Regions from separate parts of the Micromonospora sp. NPDC050417 genome, predicted to be linked through region 1. Evidence: predicted binding sites of a transcription regulator. Region 1 holds the regulator's gene; each other region holds the start of a gene.
The links. Region 1 encodes HrcA, which represses chaperone genes, less so after heat shock. Its sites were predicted from a motif close to GGTTNGCACNCTCNNNNNGAGNGTGCNAACC; they were not measured.

Region 1 (5,717 bases):
AGACGTCGTGGGTTCGTTCGGAGATCTCGACGTAGAGGTCGCCGGCGGTGCCGCCACCGGGGCCGACCTCGCCCTGCTGGGCGAGACGGATCCGCATGCCGTCCTCGACCCCGGCCGGGATCTTGACGGTGAGCGAGCGGCGGGTCCGGACCCGGCCGTCGCCGGCGCAGGTGGGGCAGGGGTTCGGGATGACGGTGCCGTAGCCCTGGCAGACGTTGCACGGCCGGGACGAGACGACCTGGCCGAGGAAGGTCCGCTGTACGGACTGCACCTCGCCGCGACCACCGCAGGCTTCGCAGGTGGCGAGGTGGGTTCCGGCTGCGGTGCCCGCTCCGGAACAGGTGGTGCAGAGTACGGCGGTGTCGACGGTGATCGGTGCCTCGACGCCGAAGGCGGTCTCGTCGAGGTCGAGTTCGAGTCGGAGGATCGCGTCGGCACCGGGCCGGGTACGCGGTCGGGGTCCTCGGCTGCCGCCCGCGGCACCGAAGAAGGCGTCCATGATGTCCTGGAAGCCGACGAACGGGCCGGCGCCGCCGGCTCCCGCGCCGCCACCGCCGCCGGGGGCCAGGGGGTCCCCGCCGAGGTCGACGATCTGCCGCTTCTGTGTGTCGGACAGGACCTCGTAGGCGGCGTTGATGTCCTTGAACTTCTCGTGCGCCTCCGGGTCCGGATTGACGTCCGGGTGGAACTGCCGCGCCAGCTTGCGGTAGGCGCGCTTGATTTCGTCGTCGGAGGCCTCTCGGTTGACGCCGAGAATCCCGTAGTAGTCCTTGGCCACTGTGTTCCGTGTCCCCATGTCAGTCGTGCCGTCCGCCGGTCGTCAGGTCAACTTTGTCGATCAGTTCGCGTCGGTGCTTCCCGCTACTCCGACGCATCGGTTCCTATCCCGGGCGCTCAGGTTCCGCGCCGCGCCGCCCGCCGCACCGGCACCATCAGTTCTGCGCCAGTAGATCGCCCACGTACCGGGCCACGGCGCGTACGGTCGCGATGGTGCCGGGGTAGTCCATCCGGGTTGGCCCGAGCACTCCGAGCCCGCCGAGGATGGTGTTGCCGGTGCCGTACCCGGTGCTCACGACCGAGGCGGCCCGCAGGTTGTCGATTTCGTTCTCGTCGCCGATCCGAATGCGCAGCGTACTGGGTTCGACCTCGCCGAAGAGCTTGAGCAGGATGACTTCCTCCTCCAGCGCTTCGAGGATCGGCCGCAGCGAACCCTGGAAGTCGAGCAGGCCGCCACGGGTCAGGTTGGCGGTCCCGGCGAGTGCGATCCGTTCCTCGTGCCGTTCGACGAGGGTTTCCAGCAGCACCGTCGCGAGTGTCGCCATGGCCGGGCGCAGTTCCGGGGTCACCTCGTCGACCAACGCCTGAACCAGTGGTGGGGTTTCGGAGAGGCGGGTGCCGACGAGCTTCTCGTTGACCAGCCGGCGGAGGTCGGTGACGTCGTCGGCGAGCAGTGGCGCGGGCATCTCGACCAGGCGCTGTTCGACCCGGCCGGTGTCGGCGATCATGACGAACATGAGCCGCGTGGTGGAGATCGGCACCAGTTCCAGGTGTCGTACGGAGGAGCGGGCCAGGCTCGGGTACTGGACCACGGCGACCTGCCGGGTGAGCTGGGCGAGCAGGCGTACGGTGCGGTGCACGACGTCGTCGAGGTCGACCGCACCTGCCAGGAAGCGTTCGATGGCCCGGCGCTCAGCCGGGGTGAGCGGCTTGACCCGGGAGAGGCGGTCGACGAAGAGTCGGTAGCCACGGTCGGTGGGGACCCGGCCGGCGCTGGTGTGCGGCTGCCGGATGTAGCCCTCTTCTTCGAGCACGGCCATGTCGTTGCGGACGGTGGCCGGCGAGACGCCGAGCTGGTGTCGCTCGACGAGGGCTTTGCTGCCGACGGGCTCCTGGGTGGAGACGTAGTCCTCCACGATCGCACGCAGGACGTCGAGCTTGCGGTCGTCGAGACCCATTCTCCACCTCCCTACGACCCGGGTCGGGGCAGCGCCCGGCCCCCCAGTCTGGCACTCGACTGTAACGAGTGCCAGTCTACGACGTGGGTTCGGCTGGTCGCGATGATCAACCTCGCGCCGGGCCGAAGATCTTGAATGACTGCTGGACGGTAACTGACTCTCTGTCGGCATAGCAGCTTCAGTCGGCAATTGTCCAGAGAAAGTCACCGCTGGTCAGTGGCGTCGTTTGATTGGTGCCCCTACCGTGACCTCCATGACTGAACCACCTCGCCCGCCCGGAGACAACGGCCCCGGCGGCAACCAGCCGGAACCGCCGACCACTCCGTTCACTTCCCCCGGCTCGTACTCGAGTCCCGGCGAGGCCCCATACGCCCCGCCGCCGGCCGCCCCGCAGTACGGCGCGCCGCCCACCTCCGGGGGCGGCTACCCGCCTCCCGGTGCCTACCCGCCCCCCGGTGGTTACCCCCCGGGCGGCTACTACGGCGGCCCGGCCCCGGCCGGCTTCGCCAACGGCGAGGAGCGGACCTGGGCTCTCGTCGCCCACTTCGGCGGCGCCGCGGGTGCCTTCGTCAGCGGCGGCGTGGCCGGCTGGATCGCCCCGCTGGTCGCGTTCCTGGCCAAGGGGAACACCTCCCCGACCGTACGGGCGCACTCGCTGACCGCACTGAACTTCCAGGTGCTCTGGTCGATCATCGGTGTGGTCGGGTACGTCCTCCTCTGCATCGTCGTCGGCATCGTCGGCGTACTCGCCGCCTGGGCGCTCGGAACGATCTTCGGAGTCATCGCCGGGATCAAGGCGACCAACGGGGAGTACTACAAGTACCCGATGTCACCAAGCTGGATCAAGTAACGGATCACGAGCACGGAACGGGGTCGGGCACGACCACCCGGCCCCGTTCTCCGTCATCCGGCCAGCGGCTACGGCAGCAGGTCGCGTACCACCGCGTCGGCGAGCAGACGGCCGCGCAGGGTCAGCACCGCGCGGCCGTCGGCGTACTCCGCCGGGTCGAGCAGCCCGTCGGCGAGCGCCCGCGCCGCGCCGACCCGACCCGGGTCGTCCAGCGCGGTCAGCGGCAGGCCGGACGCCAACCGCAGTCGCAACATCACGTCCTCCATGTGCTGATCGTCCCCGGTGAGCACCTCCCGGGCGTGGCCCGGAGACTCACCGGCTGCCAGCCGGGCCGCGTACGCGCTGGGGTGCTTGACGTTCCACCAGCGCACCCCACCGACGTGGCTGTGCGCCCCCGGACCGAGGCCCCACCAGTCACCGCCGGTCCAGTAGAGCAGGTTGTGCCGGCACCGACCGGCCGCCGTCCGGGACCAGTTCGAAACCTCGTACCAGGAGAAACCAGCCGCACCGAGGGCGGCCTCGGCGGCCAGGTAGCGGTCCGCCGCCACGTCGTCACTGGGGTACGGCAGCTCCCCGCGCCGCATCCGGCCGGCGAGCCGGGTGCCGTCCTCCACGATCAGGGCGTACGCGCTGACGTGGTCGACCCCGGCCTCGGTCACCGCCGCCAACGAGGCGGCGAAGTCCTCCGCGCTCTCCCCCGGCGTGCCGTAGATCAGGTCCAGGTTGACGTGGTCGAACCCGGCGTCGCGCGCCTCCAGCGCCGCCTGGACCGCCCGTCCCGGGGTGTGCTTGCGGTCCAGCAGCGCGAGCACACCGGGGGCGGCCGACTGCATACCCAGCGAGATCCGGGTGTATCCGGCGGCCCGCAGTGTCTTCAGCGACTCCGGCGTCACCGACTCCGGATTCGCCTCGGTGGTGACCTCCGCGTCGGCGGCGAGCCCCCAGGTCCGGTCGATCCCGTCCAGGATCCGGGCCAGCTCGTCGGCGGGGAGCAGGGTCGGGGTGCCGCCACCGACGAAAACGGTGTCGACCCGGGCCGGCGGTCGCTCCCCCAGCACCCGTCCGGCCAACGCCAGCTCCGCCAGGACCGAGTCGGCGTAGCCGTCCCGAGCACCCCCGCCGCCAAGCTCGGTGGCGGTGTAGGTGTTGAAGTCGCAGTACCCGCACCGGCTGGCGCAGAACGGCACGTGCACGTACACCCCGAAGCCTCGGGCGCCGACAGCGGCGAGGGCGGCAGGGGGCAGCGAACCGTCGACGGGTACGGGTTCACCTTCGGGGAGCAGACCGGGCATGCGACTAGTGTGCCGGCATGACCGCAGCCCCTGACACGCTCGTCCGGGTGTCGACGGCGTCCGGGGTGACCACGCTCACCCTGGACAGCCCGCACAACCGCAACGCGCTCTCCACACCGCTGATGAACCAGCTCCTCGCCGCGCTCACCGAGGCTGTGACGGACGACACCGTACGGGCAGTGGTCCTGACCCACACCGGGCCGGTCTTCTGCTCCGGCGCCGACCTCAAGGAGACCGCGGCGGCGTATGCCAGCGGCTCCGTACCGGCCGGCAAGCTCGGCGAGGTGCTCGCCGCCCTCTGGGAGTGCCCGAAACCGGTACTGGCCCGGGTCGCCGGTCCGGCCCGCGCCGGCGGCCTGGGGTTGATCGCCGCCGCCGACATCGCCGTCTGTACGTCGGACGCCACCTTCGCCTTCACCGAGGTACGGATCGGGGTGATCCCGGCGGTGATCTCCGCGACCGTACTGCCCCGGTTGCAGCCCCGGGCCGCCGCCGAGCTCTACCTGACCGGGGAGACCTTCGACGGCGACCGGGCCGAACGGATCGGGCTGGTCAGCCGGGCGGTGCCGGCCGACGCGCTGGACCAGACCGTGGCCGCGTACTGCGCGGCCCTGGTCCGAGGCGCTCCCGGTGCCCTGGCCGGGACGAAGGAGCTGCTGCGCCGGCCCGCCGGGACGGACCTCCGGGCCGACGTGGCCGAACTGGGCGCCATTTCGACCGGTTACTTCCTCTCCGAGGAAGGGCGGGAGGGAATCGCGGCGTTCCGCGAGAAACGGCCGGCTCGTTGGGTACCCGGGGCCTGAGCAGCGCAGAACGGCATTTCACACCGGTACGGATCAGGTGAAAAACCGATGAGCACAGGTTTACCGCAAGAACAAGGCTGGCGGTGGGTACGGACCCGGCACGTACGCTAGGCCCTGTTCCGCCGAGCACCGGCCCGTCCGGACGGCGGTAAGCGGGCCTGGCCGGTCGACAAGCGGGGGGTGCGGGTGCGGACTCGAGCGATGGTGGCCGCTGGCGTGGCGCTGGCGGCGGTCGCCGCCTTCGGGGTCTACCTCGGGTCACGCGAGATCGTCGGCAAGCTGCCGCTGCCAACGGTCCAGGGCTGCACCGTCCAGGCCGATGGCCAGGTCAACCTGAACCCGGAGCAGATGGCGAACGCGGCCACGATCGCCGCGATCGGAGTCCAGCGCAAGATGCCGGAGCAGGCCGTGGTGGTCGCCCTGGCAACCGCCTTCCAGGAGTCCAGGTTGGAGAACCTGGCCGGCGGCGACCGTGACTCGATCGGACTGTTCCAGCAACGCCCCAGCCAGGGTTGGGGCACCCCGGAGGAGATCCGGGACCCGCGCTACGCGGCGAAGAAGTTCTACGCCGCACTGAAGAAGGTGAAGGGCTGGGAGGCGATGCGGGTCACCGACGCCGCCCAGCGGGTGCAGCGGTCGGCCTTCCCCGAGGCGTACGAGAAGTGGGCCGACGAGTCGGCCGTACTCACCCGGGCGCTGCTGGGGAACGCGACCGGTGCGGTCGCCTGCACCGTCGGCTCCGAACCGCTGCTGCGCGGTGCCGCCGCGGCGGCGGCCCTGACGCACGGGCTGAACCTGGACTGGGGCAAGTTGCAGA
Region 2 (5,717 bases), on a different contig from region 1:
GTGGCCGTGGCCGTGTCCACCAGCGGCCGGAGCCTCCGCCTTGGCCGGCTTGTCGACGACCAGGCTCTCGGTGGTGAGCAGCAGACCGGCGATGGACGCGGCGTTGAGGACCGCGTTGCGGGTCACCTTCACCGGGTCGATGATGCCGGCCTTGGCCAGGTCGACGTACTCGTCGGTGGCGGCGTTGAGGCCGGTGCCCCAGGCGCTGCCCGCCACCTTCTGTACGACCACGTAACCGTCGTGCCCGGCGTTCTGCGCGATCCAGCGGAGCGGCTCGACGAGCGCCTTGCGGACGATCGACACACCGACCTTCTCGTCACCGGTGAAGCCCAGGTCGTCGTCGAGGACCGAGGAGATCTGCACCAGCGCGGCGCCGCCGCCCGGAACAGTGCCCTCTTCGACGGCGGCCTTGGTGGCGGCGATCGCGTCTTCGATGCGGTGCTTGCGCTCCTTCATCTCGACCTCGGTCGCCGCGCCGGCCTTGATCACCGCGATGCCACCGGAGAGCTTCGCCAGCCGCTCGGCCAGCTTCTCCCGGTCCCACTCGGAGTCCGAAGCCTCGATCTCCTTGCGGATCTGGGCGACCCGGTCGGCCACCTCGGTGTCACGGCCCTTGCCGTCGATGACCGTGGTGTTGTCCTTGTCGACCACGACCCGACGGGCGCTACCGAGCACCTCCAGGCCGACCGCGTCGAGCTTGTAGCCCAACTCGGGGGCGACCAGCTCGGCACCGGTGATGACGGCCATGTCCTGCAGCAGCGCCTTGCGGCGGTCCCCGAAGCCGGGGGCCTTGACCGCGCAGACCTTGACCGTCTTGCGGATCGAGTTGACCACGAGGGTCGAGAGGGCCTGGCCCTCCACGTCCTCGGCCACGATCAGCAGCGGCTTGCTGGTCTGGAGAACCTTCTCCAGCAGCGGCAGCAGCTCTTCGATCGCGGAGATCTTCTGGGTCGTGATCAGGATGTACGGGTCGTCGAGGACCGCTTCCTGCGACTCAGCGTCGGTCACGAAGTTGGGCGAGATGAAGCCCTTGTCGAACTGCAGGCCCTCGGTGACCTCCAGCTCGGTGGCGAGGGTGGAGCCCTCCTCGACGGTGATGACACCGTCGCGGCCGACCCGCTCCATCGCCTCGGCGATCAGGTCGCCGATGGTCGCGTCCTGCGCCGAGATGGTCGCCACGTGCGCGATCGACTCGCGGCTGCCGACCTCGACGGCCTTCTTCAGCAGGGCCTCGGACACCTTGGCCGCTGCCGCGTCGATGCCCCGCTTGAGACCGGTCGGGTTCGCCCCGGCGGTCACGTTGCGCAGGCCCTCACGGACCAGCGCCTGGGCGAGCACCGTCGCGGTGGTGGTCCCGTCACCGGCGACATCGTTGGTCTTCGTCGCCACCTCCTTGACCAGCTGCGCGCCAAGGTTCTCGTACGGGTTGGTGAGTTCGATCTCCTTGGCGATGGTCACACCATCGTTGGTGATCGTCGGGGCACCGAACTTCTTGTCCAGAACGACGTTGCGCCCGCGCGGGCCGAGGGTGACCTTGACCGTGTCGGCGAGCGTGTTGACACCGTGCTCCAGCAGGTGCCGGGCGTCATCCGAGAAGCTCAGAATCTTCGCCATGTTTTACTCGGGTCCCTTCACACAGCACTGCCCCGGCCCGGCATGCCGGTCCGGGGCAGTGATCACTGGATCGGTCAGATCACTACTTCTCGATGACCGCGAGGACGTCGCGGGCGGAGAGCACCAGGTACTCCTCGCCGGCGTACTTAACCTCGGTGCCGCCGTACTTCGAGTAGAGGACCGTGTCGCCGACCTTGACGTCAACCGGGATCCGGTTGCCCTTGTCGTCGATGCGGCCCGGGCCGACGGAGAGGACGGTGCCCTCCTGCGGCTTTTCCTTGGCGGTGTCGGGGATCACGATGCCCGACGCCGTGGTCGTCTCAGCCTCGTTCGCCTGGACCAGGATCCGGTCCTCGAGCGGCTTGATCGCAACCTTGGTCGCGGTAGTCACGGGCATACCCTCCTGGGGTACTGGTTTCTATGCTGACCAGCGGGCTGGTCAGCGTCAATCTGCCACATGCCACCGGGCGGTTCCGTCGTCGCGGGTGCCGGTCCGCCTGGCGTTTCAGCCGCCGGGCCGGAGCCCGGAAGCTGGCACCCTCGGTCCGAGAGTGCTAACGGCAGATTATGCCGGTGGCTAGCACTCCGTCAAGGAGAGTGCCAACATGGTCGCCCGCGTGTTCCACGAAACCCCTTACCAGGCCACCATCGCCAGGGCGATCAGGACACCACCCGCCCGCCTCGACGCGCGGGACGTGCGGTGCCTCACATCGAGACGTGTACTACCTCACAATGGCTCGATGGATGTCGACCAGCTCGCCGCGCTGCGTACTCCGGTCGGGGTATCCGCGCTCGCCTCGGCGGCCGAACTCGCCGGCGGCGATCCACTGGTCGCCGCCGCCGCGCTGCGTTCGGCGGGGATTCCCGGCACGCTGGCCGCCGCCGCCCTCACCCAGGCCGAACTGCGCCGCCGCGCCGCCGACAAGTTCGGTCCGGACGCCACCGGCATGTTCTTCACCCGCCCCGGGCTCGAACAGGCCACCAGGTCGGTGGTCGCCGGCCGGCGTGCGCGACGGCTGCGGGCCGCCGGGGTACGCACCCTGGCCGATCTCGGTTGCGGCCTCGGCGCCGACGCGCTCGCCGCCGCCCGGGCCGGCATCCGGGTGTACGGCGTCGAGGCCGACCCGACCACCGCCGCGCTCGCCGCCGCGAACGCCGAGGCCGCCGGCCTGGCCGACCGGTTCACCGTCGTCTGCGGCGATGCCGAACAGTTCGATCTGACCGGCGTGGACGCGGTCTTCTGCGACCCGGCCCGGCGTGCGACCGATGGCCGGCGGATCTTCGACCCGGCCGCCTACTCCCCACCGTGGGACTTTGTCGTCGGCCTGGCCGACCGGGTCGCCCGCACGGTGGTGAAGGTCGGGCCCGGCCTGGACCACCGGCTGATCCCGCCCGGTGCGGAGGCGGAATGGGTCAGCGTCGACCACGACCTGGTCGAGGCGACCCTCTGGTGCGGCGCACTCGCACAGGTCCCCCGCCGCGCCACCCTGCTTCGCGGTAAGGAAGGGCCCCCTGTTATCGCTTCCGGTAGTAGAAGGGTCCCTTACCAACCCACTGCCCGGGGGCGGGACGGCGACGGTGGGAGTCGGGACAGCGGCGACGCGGAGGTCGACCAGTTGACCGGGAGCGGCACGGTCGAGGCGCCGGTCGGCCCGGTACGGCGCTACGTCTACGACCCGGACGGCGCGGTCGTACGGGCCCACCTGGTCGCCGAGTTCGCCGCGACGGTCGGTGGCACGTTGGCCGATCCGACCATCGCGTACGTCTACGCCAACCAAGCCGTACCGACCCGGTTCGCCCGCTGTCTGGAGATCAGCGACGTGCTGCCGTTCTCACTCAAACGGCTGCGTACCCTGCTGCGCGAACGTGGGGTCGGACGGGTGGAGATCCTGAAACGGGGTTCGGCACTCGATCCCGAACGGCTCCGGCGGGATCTGCGGCTCTCCGGTGCCGAGCCGGCGAGCCTGGTACTGACCCGGGTGGCCGGCGCGCCGACCGTGCTGGTCTGCCGCCCGGCACCGTTGACCGGGTAGGGTTCGCGGCCGTGGCAGGTCAGGGGACGCCGGCGACGGCACTGCTGGTCAAGCAGAAGGTCGTGCACAGCACCCACCCGTACGACGTACCGGTGGACTCGCCGCGTTACGGCGCGGAGGTGGCCGCCGCGCTCGGTGTCGAGCCGGAGCGGGTCTTCAAGTCACTGGTGACCGAGGTCGACGGAGCGTTGACCGTGGCGGTCGTACCGGTCACCGGCGAACTGGACCTGAAGGCGCTGGCGGCGGCGGTCGGCGGCAAGCGGGCGGTGATGGCCGACCGGACTCTGGCCGAGCGGACCACCGGTTACGTCCGGGGCGGCATCAGTCCGCTGGGCCAACGGAAGCGGTTGCCCACCGTGGTCGATTCGTCGGCGGAGCAGCACTCCACTGTGTACGTCTCCGCCGGTCGCCGAGGTCTGCAACTCCAGCTCGCGCCGGCGGACCTGATCCGCCTGACCGCGGCGATCACCGCGCCGATCGCCGCCGGTTGACGTACGGTCCCAGGCCGCTGGCTTCCGGCCCGAGGTGCCCGAGGTCCGGTCCCTCCAATCGGCTCGGGAATCGGTCGGGCAGGTGCGTGGAGCAAACCGCAAATGGGGCGTACCGGCGGACCGTCGTCGCCATGACGCGCACGTATCCCCCACGTTGCTGAATTGTTATGGCGGGCAACAAAACTGATGGCCTCGGCACCCTTGTGCCTCGCTCCCAGGCGCAATACGTTGCCGGACACAACAAAGGTAAGTACAGCCACTCTGAACCTGCAGTGGCGGCGGACCGCACCTTCCCCACCCACCGCGCCACGCAACGAAGTCAAGCGGACCTAACCCACCCCCGAAAGGACCCGTGCAATGCGCAAAGGGATCCTCACCATCGCCGCCGTGGGCCTGCTCGCCACCGGCGCGCTGACCGCCTGCGGCGACAGCTCCGACGACGCCGGCAGCGGCGCCAAGACTCCCAAGATCGGCGTGATCCTGCCGGACAGCGCCTCCTCGGACCGCTGGGAGACCGCGGACCGCAAGTTCCTGGAAGAGGCATTCAAGGCCGCTGGCGTCGATTACGTCATCCAGAACGCACAGGGCGACAAGACCCAGTTCCAGACCATCGCCGACCAGATGATGACCGGCGGCGCCACCGCGCTGATGATCGTCAACCTGGACTCCGGCACCGGCAAGGCGGTCCTCGACAAGGCGAAGTCCCAGGGCGTCGCCACCATCGACTACGACCGGCTCACCCTCGGCGGCTCGGCCCAGTACTACGTCAGCTTCGACAACGTCGCGGTGGGCAAGCTGCAGGGCGAGGGCCTGGTCAAGTGCCTGACCGAGAAGGGCGCCAAGAACCCGGTGGTGGCCGAGCTCAACGGCTCGCCGACCGACAACAACGCCACCCTGTTCAAGAACGGCTACGACTCGGTGCTCCAGCCGAAGTACGACGCCAAGGAGTACACCAAGGGTCCGGACCAGTCCGTTCCGGGCTGGGACAACACCCAGGCGGGCACCATCTTCGAGCAGATGCTGACCTCCCAGGGCGGCAAGATCGACGGTGTGCTGGCCGCCAACGACGGTCTCGGCAACGCGGTCGTCTCCATCCTGAAGAAGAACAACCTCAACGGCAAGGTGCCGGTGACCGGCCAGGACGCGACCGTCCAGGGTCTGCAGAACATCCTCGCCGGCGACCAGTGCATGACCGTCTACAAGGCGATCAAGCAGGAGGCGCAGGCCGGTGCCGAGCTGGCGATCGCGTTGGCCAAGGGCGAGCGCAAGGACGTCGGCCAGACCGTCAAGGACCCGGAGGGTGGCCGTGAGGTCCCGTCCGTGCTGCTGACCCCGAAGGCCATCGACAAGTCCAACGTCAAGGACGTCATCGCCGACGGCTTCGTGACCAAGGAGCAGGTGTGCACCGCCGCGCTCGCCGCGGCCTGCACCGCAGCCGGCATCAGCTGACCTGGGGCTGAACCGGTCGGGTCCGGTGTGCCCGTCTGTCGACTCCTCGACGGACGGGCACACCGGCGCTCCCGATCGGTGACCACGGTGAGCCACGTCGCCCACCATGTCACCAACGGCACCCCACCAG
Region 3 (5,717 bases), on a different contig from region 1:
AGACCTTCGACGAGGTCACCGCCGCAATCGCCGCAGTGGTCGGCAAACTCACCGGCGACCCGGCACGGGCCGTCGAGCTGACCGGTGCGATCGTCAACGACGGCGTGCTCGGCCGGCTGGACGAGGTGGCCGGCGTCGGCGAGGTGGTGCTCGCGTCGCGCACGGTCACGCACCCGACCTACCCGGACGCGGTGGTCCGCACCCCGGCCATCGTCCGGCTCGGGGCGGACGACGCACAGACGTACGGCCGGGAGTGGTTCGGGCCGATTTCGTTCGCGATCTCCACGGACTCGACCGCGCACAGCCTGGAGATCCTGCGGAAGACCGTGGGAGCGCAGGGCGCCCTGACCGCGGCGGTCTACGCCACCGACGGCAAGGTGCTCGACGCGGCCGAGGCGGCGGCGCTCGACGCCGGAGTGCACCTCTCCTGCAACCTCACCGGTGGCGTTTTCGTCAACCAGTCGGCGGCCTTCTCCGACTTCCACGCCAGTGGCGCCAACGCGGCGGCGAATGCCGCACTGACCGACGGCGCGTACGTCGCCAACCGGTTCCGCGTCGTCCAGTCCCGCCGCCACATCTGAGGTGTAAGGAAGGGCCCCTTGTTATCGCTTTTTGTATAGGAAGGGGCCCTTCCTAACACCGCTGGTGTGGGGAACCGGCGGTGACGCTCAAGCGCGGCGGCGCATCTGCAGCTCGGTCAGGGCGGGTACGCGGGGATGCGGAACCCGTACGCCGGTGTCGACGAAGCCGAGGCGCTGGTAGGCCCGGAGCGCGCGGTCGTTGCCGACCACCACCTCCAGCATCAGTTCCGGCCGTCCGGCGGCCCTGGACCAGACCGCCACCTGCTCGATCAGGTCCGCGAGCAGGCCGGTGCCGCGTCGAGCCGGGGTGACGTAGACGGCGAAGATGACGGTGAGCCCCGGTTCGTTGGGGAGAGCGTGCCCGCCGACGTGCCCGACGAATCGCCCGGCGGTGCGTGCGAGTTTCCGGGCGGCCGGCAGTTCGGCGACGAAGGCGACGACGTCGCTGCGCGAGGCGTTCTGTCGGATTCGGTAGGCGTATTCGGCGTGTGGGCGAGCCGCCGCTTCGGCGACCGTTTCGAGGAAGGCCAGTGGCGCGTCAGCGAGCATCTCCAGCCGTAGTGCCCGCATCCGTGCGGCATCGGCCGCCTCGATTCGCCGGATTCGTGGTTGATCGGCACGTTCGACGTCGGAGTCGTGGCTGCCCGCTCCGGGGCTGCTGCTGTCGGAGCCAGGGCCAGCCGGAGGGGGGCTTGCCATGGTGGTGGTCGCGTCGGGTGGTGCGCTCGCGGCGAATGCCGGCAGGCTGGTCATCAGGCATGCCTACCCCGTCGGGCCGCGAGCCGGCAACCGGATCGGCGATCAGCCGACGCGTACCCATCTACGGATACATGATCAATTGTGCGACGTAAAGACGACCGACGATGCGGAGTTAATCGCCGGAGTGGGGCGTGAGCGGTCCCTGCTGTCCCTTTTGGGGTAGTGCACCGGCGTCGGACCTCGTGTAGCGTGCGATTTCGGCGGCTGATTCGGTGGACCGATATGGGTTCGGCGAGTTGGCCGCCCCGGCCGGCGTACGTCGGCACGGGGGTTGCGACCCAGCACGATCGAAGTGAGGAAGTGCACCGTGGCACAGGGCACCGTCAAGTGGTTCAACAGCGAAAAGGGCTACGGCTTCATTGCGGTCGATGGCGGACAGGACGTATTCGTCCATTTCTCCGCGATCGAGATGGATGGCTACAAGGCGCTCGACGACGGGCAGCGGGTGGAGTTCGAAATCGCCCAGGGCCAGAAGGGTCCGCAGGCCGAGAAGGTGCGCCTCCTCGCCTGAGCGTCGGTCCGAGACCAGTCGTCTGGCTGATCGAATACAACCGGTAGCGACAGCCGGATTCATTCGACAGGGCGTCGGCTTCCCGGGAGTGCGGCGTCCCTGTCATTGCCCCGTTCGAACGGGACGTTTCGGGTTTGTGTGTGCCCGGGAGTCGGATGGGCGCCGAGCCCTGTCAGTCGGTGTCGCGGGCGGCACCTGTTCCTCGTACGTTCGGCCCGCGTGTTGTCCGGGTCCGCCCTGTTTGGGCTTTTCTAGGCTTCCTGTGCGAGTTCTTCCTTTCGGATCTCCTCGGCGTTCACCCCTGCGTCGCTCTCCCGAGGTGTTCGCGGCGGTGTGTCCGTACGGCCCGCCCGGGGTGAGGGCGCCTGAGCCGGCCTCCCATGAAGATCTCCCTGGTCGATGCTGCTGTCGGCGTCCCGCCTGGACATTTTCGGCCTTGGCTGCTGTGGCCCACTCGCTTGCACTCGCCATGGGAGAGTGCTAAACAAGTGATTGGCACTCGCGCGGTGTGAGTGCCAGAAGGTCGGGGCGGTTAGGGCCACGGTCGCGCAACCGGAAGCGGGGGCGCGGCGGATGGCCGGTCGTCGCGGGCTGTCCGGCCCGACCGACGGACGTCACTGCCGCCTAGCGCGCGGGAGTCGGTCCGGTGTGATCGCTGTCGGATCATGCCGCGCGCCAGCGCAGTGGTGACGTCCGAAGGTGCGTAGTCAGGCGGCCGATCCGGGACAACCGGCTCGGGCGGCCGTGAGTGTCCAGGAGGACAACGCCGTATGGCCAAGATCATCGCGTTCGACGAAGAGGCCCGCCGTGGCCTCGAGCGGGGCATGAACCAGCTCGCCGACGCCGTCAAGGTGACGCTCGGCCCCAAGGGCCGCAACGTCGTGCTCGAGAAGAAGTGGGGTGCCCCCACCATCACCAACGATGGTGTGAGCATCGCCAAGGAGATCGAGCTCGAGGACCCCTACGAGAAGATCGGCGCTGAGCTGGTCAAGGAGGTCGCCAAGAAGACCGACGACGTTGCCGGTGACGGCACGACGACGGCGACCGTCCTGGCCCAGGCGCTGGTCCGCGAGGGCCTGCGTAACGTCGCGGCCGGCGCGAACCCGATGGCCCTGAAGCGGGGCATCGAGGCCGCTGTCGGCGCCGTGGCGGAGGAGCTGGCCAAGCTCGCCAAGGACGTCGAGACCAAGGAGCAGATCGCCTCGACCGCGTCGATCTCCGCCGGTGACACCACCGTCGGCGAGATCATCGCCGAGGCGATGGACAAGGTCGGCAAGGAAGGCGTCATCACCGTCGAGGAGAGCAACACCTTCGGGCTTGAGCTTGAGCTCACCGAGGGTATGCGCTTCGACAAGGGCTACATCTCGCCCTACTTCTGGACCGACCCGGAGCGGATGGAGGCCGTCCTCGACGACCCCTACATCCTGATCGTCAACAGCAAGATCGCTTCGGTGAAGGACCTGCTGCCGATCCTGGAGAAGGTCATGCAGTCGGGCAAGCCGCTGCTGATCATCTCCGAGGACGTCGAGGGCGAGGCGCTGGCCACCCTCATCGTCAACAAGGTTCGGGGCACCTTCAAGTCCGTCGCCGTCAAGGCTCCGGGCTTCGGTGACCGTCGCAAGGCCATGCTGACCGACATCGCGATCCTCGCCGGTGGTGCGGTCATCAGCGAGGAGCTGGGCCTCAAGCTCGACGGCATCGGCCTCGACATGCTGGGCCGCGCCCGCAAGGTCGTGGTGACCAAGGACGAGACCACGATCGTCGACGGTGCCGGTGACGCCGACCAGATCCAGGGTCGGGTCAACCAGATCCGTGCCGAGATCGAGAAGAGCGACTCCGACTACGACCGCGAGAAGCTGCAGGAGCGCCTGGCCAAGCTGGCCGGCGGTGTTGCGGTGATCAAGGTTGGCGCGGCCACCGAGGTCGAGCTCAAGGAGCGCAAGCACCGCATCGAGGACGCCGTTCGCAACGCGAAGGCGGCCGTCGAGGAGGGCATCGTCCCCGGTGGTGGCGTCGCGCTGGTGCAGGCCGGCAAGACCGCCTTCGACAAGCTGGACCTCGCGGGTGACGAGGCGACCGGTGCGACGATCGTCAAGATCGCGCTGGACGCCCCGCTGCGCCAGATCGCCGTCAACGCCGGCCTCGAGGGTGGCGTCGTGGTGGAGAAGGTGCGCAACCTGGAGGCCGGCCACGGCCTGAACGCCGCGAACGGTGAGTACGTCGACCTGCTCAAGGCCGGCATCATCGACCCGGCCAAGGTGACCCGGTCGGCGCTGCAGAACGCGGCCTCGATCGCGGCCCTGTTCCTGACCACCGAGGCAGTGGTGGCGGACAAGCCGGAGAAGAACCCGGCCCCGGCGGCTGCGCCGGGCGGCGGGGACATGGACTTCTGAGTCCAGACACTCCCGAAGGGGCGGGCCGCGCGAGCGGTCCGCCCCTTTGTCGTCGGTCTGCCCCCTTCGTTGTCCGCGTCAGGTCGGCAGACGTCGCTGATTGCGTTGCTTGTCAGCGCGGGAGAACGGCCTTTTGATCTGGATCGGGGCGTCGACCATTTCCAGTGGTTCGTCGGACGACAGCTCGCCCGGTCCATCCATCTCGGCCCGCTGGTCCGCGTCGCCATAGTCGAGGCGATGTACCGGCGTTTCGGCAGGGATCTCTGCGGCCATCCGAGCCCAGGCGCTCGCAGGGAGATCGTCAGTCGGTTCGTCGTCCTTCGCCATGATTTCCTCCTTTGCCCAAACGGTAGGAGGCAGGCGAGGGACAGTGCTGAGAAACGGCACTATAAACGGATATCTCCTATTCGCCCCTTTCGGGTCATTTCGTTAGAGCTGCTTGCGGTAGAGGAAAAAGACCCGCTCGATCCGGGCCCCCGAGTTGCTGGCATAGAACGGCACTGGCCCAACCCAACCGATCTCGGCACGCTCGTGCCCAGCCGCACGCTGATCGGCCAGACAACGACGCAACAGCACCCCGCCGATGCCCAGACCCTGCGCTGCCGGCGCCGTACCCATCGGGCCGAACCAGCTCGGCCGGGACGAGCCGTACGCGGCGAACCCGAGCACCTCTACCGCCGACGTGCCGGCGCCCGGGGAGGTGGACTCACCACCGGATACTGGGCCGTCCCCGTTGGCGGCCGGGCCCCCGTGGTCCGGTCCGTTCCCGTCGTGCGGCCCGTTCCCGTGGTCCGGTCCGTTCCCGTCGTCCGTCGTGTCTGCGACGCCCGACGTCATCGCAGCACTGTCGACAGTGGCCGGAACGCGGTCTCGTACCGCGATGTGGCAGCCGGCACCGCCCCTGCCGATCGAGTCGGCCACCTCGCCACCCCAGGCCACGCCGAACGTCTCCCGGGCGAACTCCACCAGCATGGCGGCATCGTCAGGCTCCGCCCGACGTACCGTGATGCCCTTGTCGGCGAGGCGCCGCTCGGCCGCCGAGGTGCTGCGCAACGCGGGCGACGCGTCGTACGACAGGTCCGCCGTCATGTTCCAGGCGATGTTCTCCTGCTCGTAGCCAAGCGCCATCGCGGCGCAGACCGCCGGGGTGTAACGCACGTCGATGCCAGGCCAGGCGTAGTGCGGGGGATTGCCCGCGAGCAGCACCTCACCGGCGCCGAGCCCGGAGAGCGCACCCTCGATCCGAGCCAGCAGCGCCCGCCCGATCCCCTGGCGGCGGTGGGTCGGATGCACCGCGATCAGGTCCACGTGGCCGAGCGACGGGTCACGGTGGGCGATCGAGCCGAGCACCACACCGACGGTGGTGGGACCCACGACGGCGACAAAACCGACCGTACGGCGCCGGGTTGTCGCACCCGGGAGGGTGGTGGTGTCGCGCAGCCGGGCGACGATCACCGCAGCCTCCGCCGCGTC

Region 2: groES (co-chaperone GroES) is a predicted target of HrcA. The motif match lies at 2,144-2,174, and genes of this name have one in related genera.
Region 3: groL (chaperonin GroEL) is a predicted target of HrcA. The motif match lies at 2,342-2,372, and genes of this name have one in related genera.

Annotation. Positions count from the first base shown of each region.
Region 1 is NZ_JBITIH010000030.1:9,175-14,891, forward strand. It holds gene dnaJ (molecular chaperone DnaJ) at 1-778, opposite strand, end outside; gene hrcA (heat-inducible transcriptional repressor HrcA) at 933-1,955, opposite strand; gene ACIBF5_RS29160 (DUF4870 domain-containing protein) at 2,209-2,805, shown strand; gene hemW (radical SAM family heme chaperone HemW) at 2,874-4,097, opposite strand; gene ACIBF5_RS29170 (enoyl-CoA hydratase family protein) at 4,115-4,900, shown strand; gene ACIBF5_RS29175 (hypothetical protein) at 5,081-5,717, shown strand, end outside.
Region 2 is NZ_JBITIH010000003.1:80,270-85,986, forward strand. It holds gene groL (chaperonin GroEL) at 1-1,614, opposite strand, end outside; gene groES (co-chaperone GroES) at 1,697-2,011, opposite strand; gene ACIBF5_RS05520 (methyltransferase domain-containing protein) at 2,355-3,647, shown strand; gene ybaK (Cys-tRNA(Pro) deacylase) at 3,659-4,138, shown strand; gene ACIBF5_RS05530 (sugar ABC transporter substrate-binding protein) at 4,496-5,587, shown strand.
Region 3 is NZ_JBITIH010000010.1:153,278-158,994, reverse strand. It holds gene paaN (phenylacetic acid degradation protein PaaN) at 1-581, shown strand, start outside; gene ACIBF5_RS15410 (GNAT family N-acetyltransferase) at 669-1,280, opposite strand; gene ACIBF5_RS15405 (cold-shock protein) at 1,648-1,851, shown strand; gene groL (chaperonin GroEL) at 2,622-4,244, shown strand; gene ACIBF5_RS15395 (hypothetical protein) at 4,323-4,571, opposite strand; partial or broken gene ACIBF5_RS15390 (hypothetical protein) at 4,674-5,408, opposite strand; partial or broken gene ACIBF5_RS15385 (GNAT family N-acetyltransferase) at 5,454-5,699, opposite strand.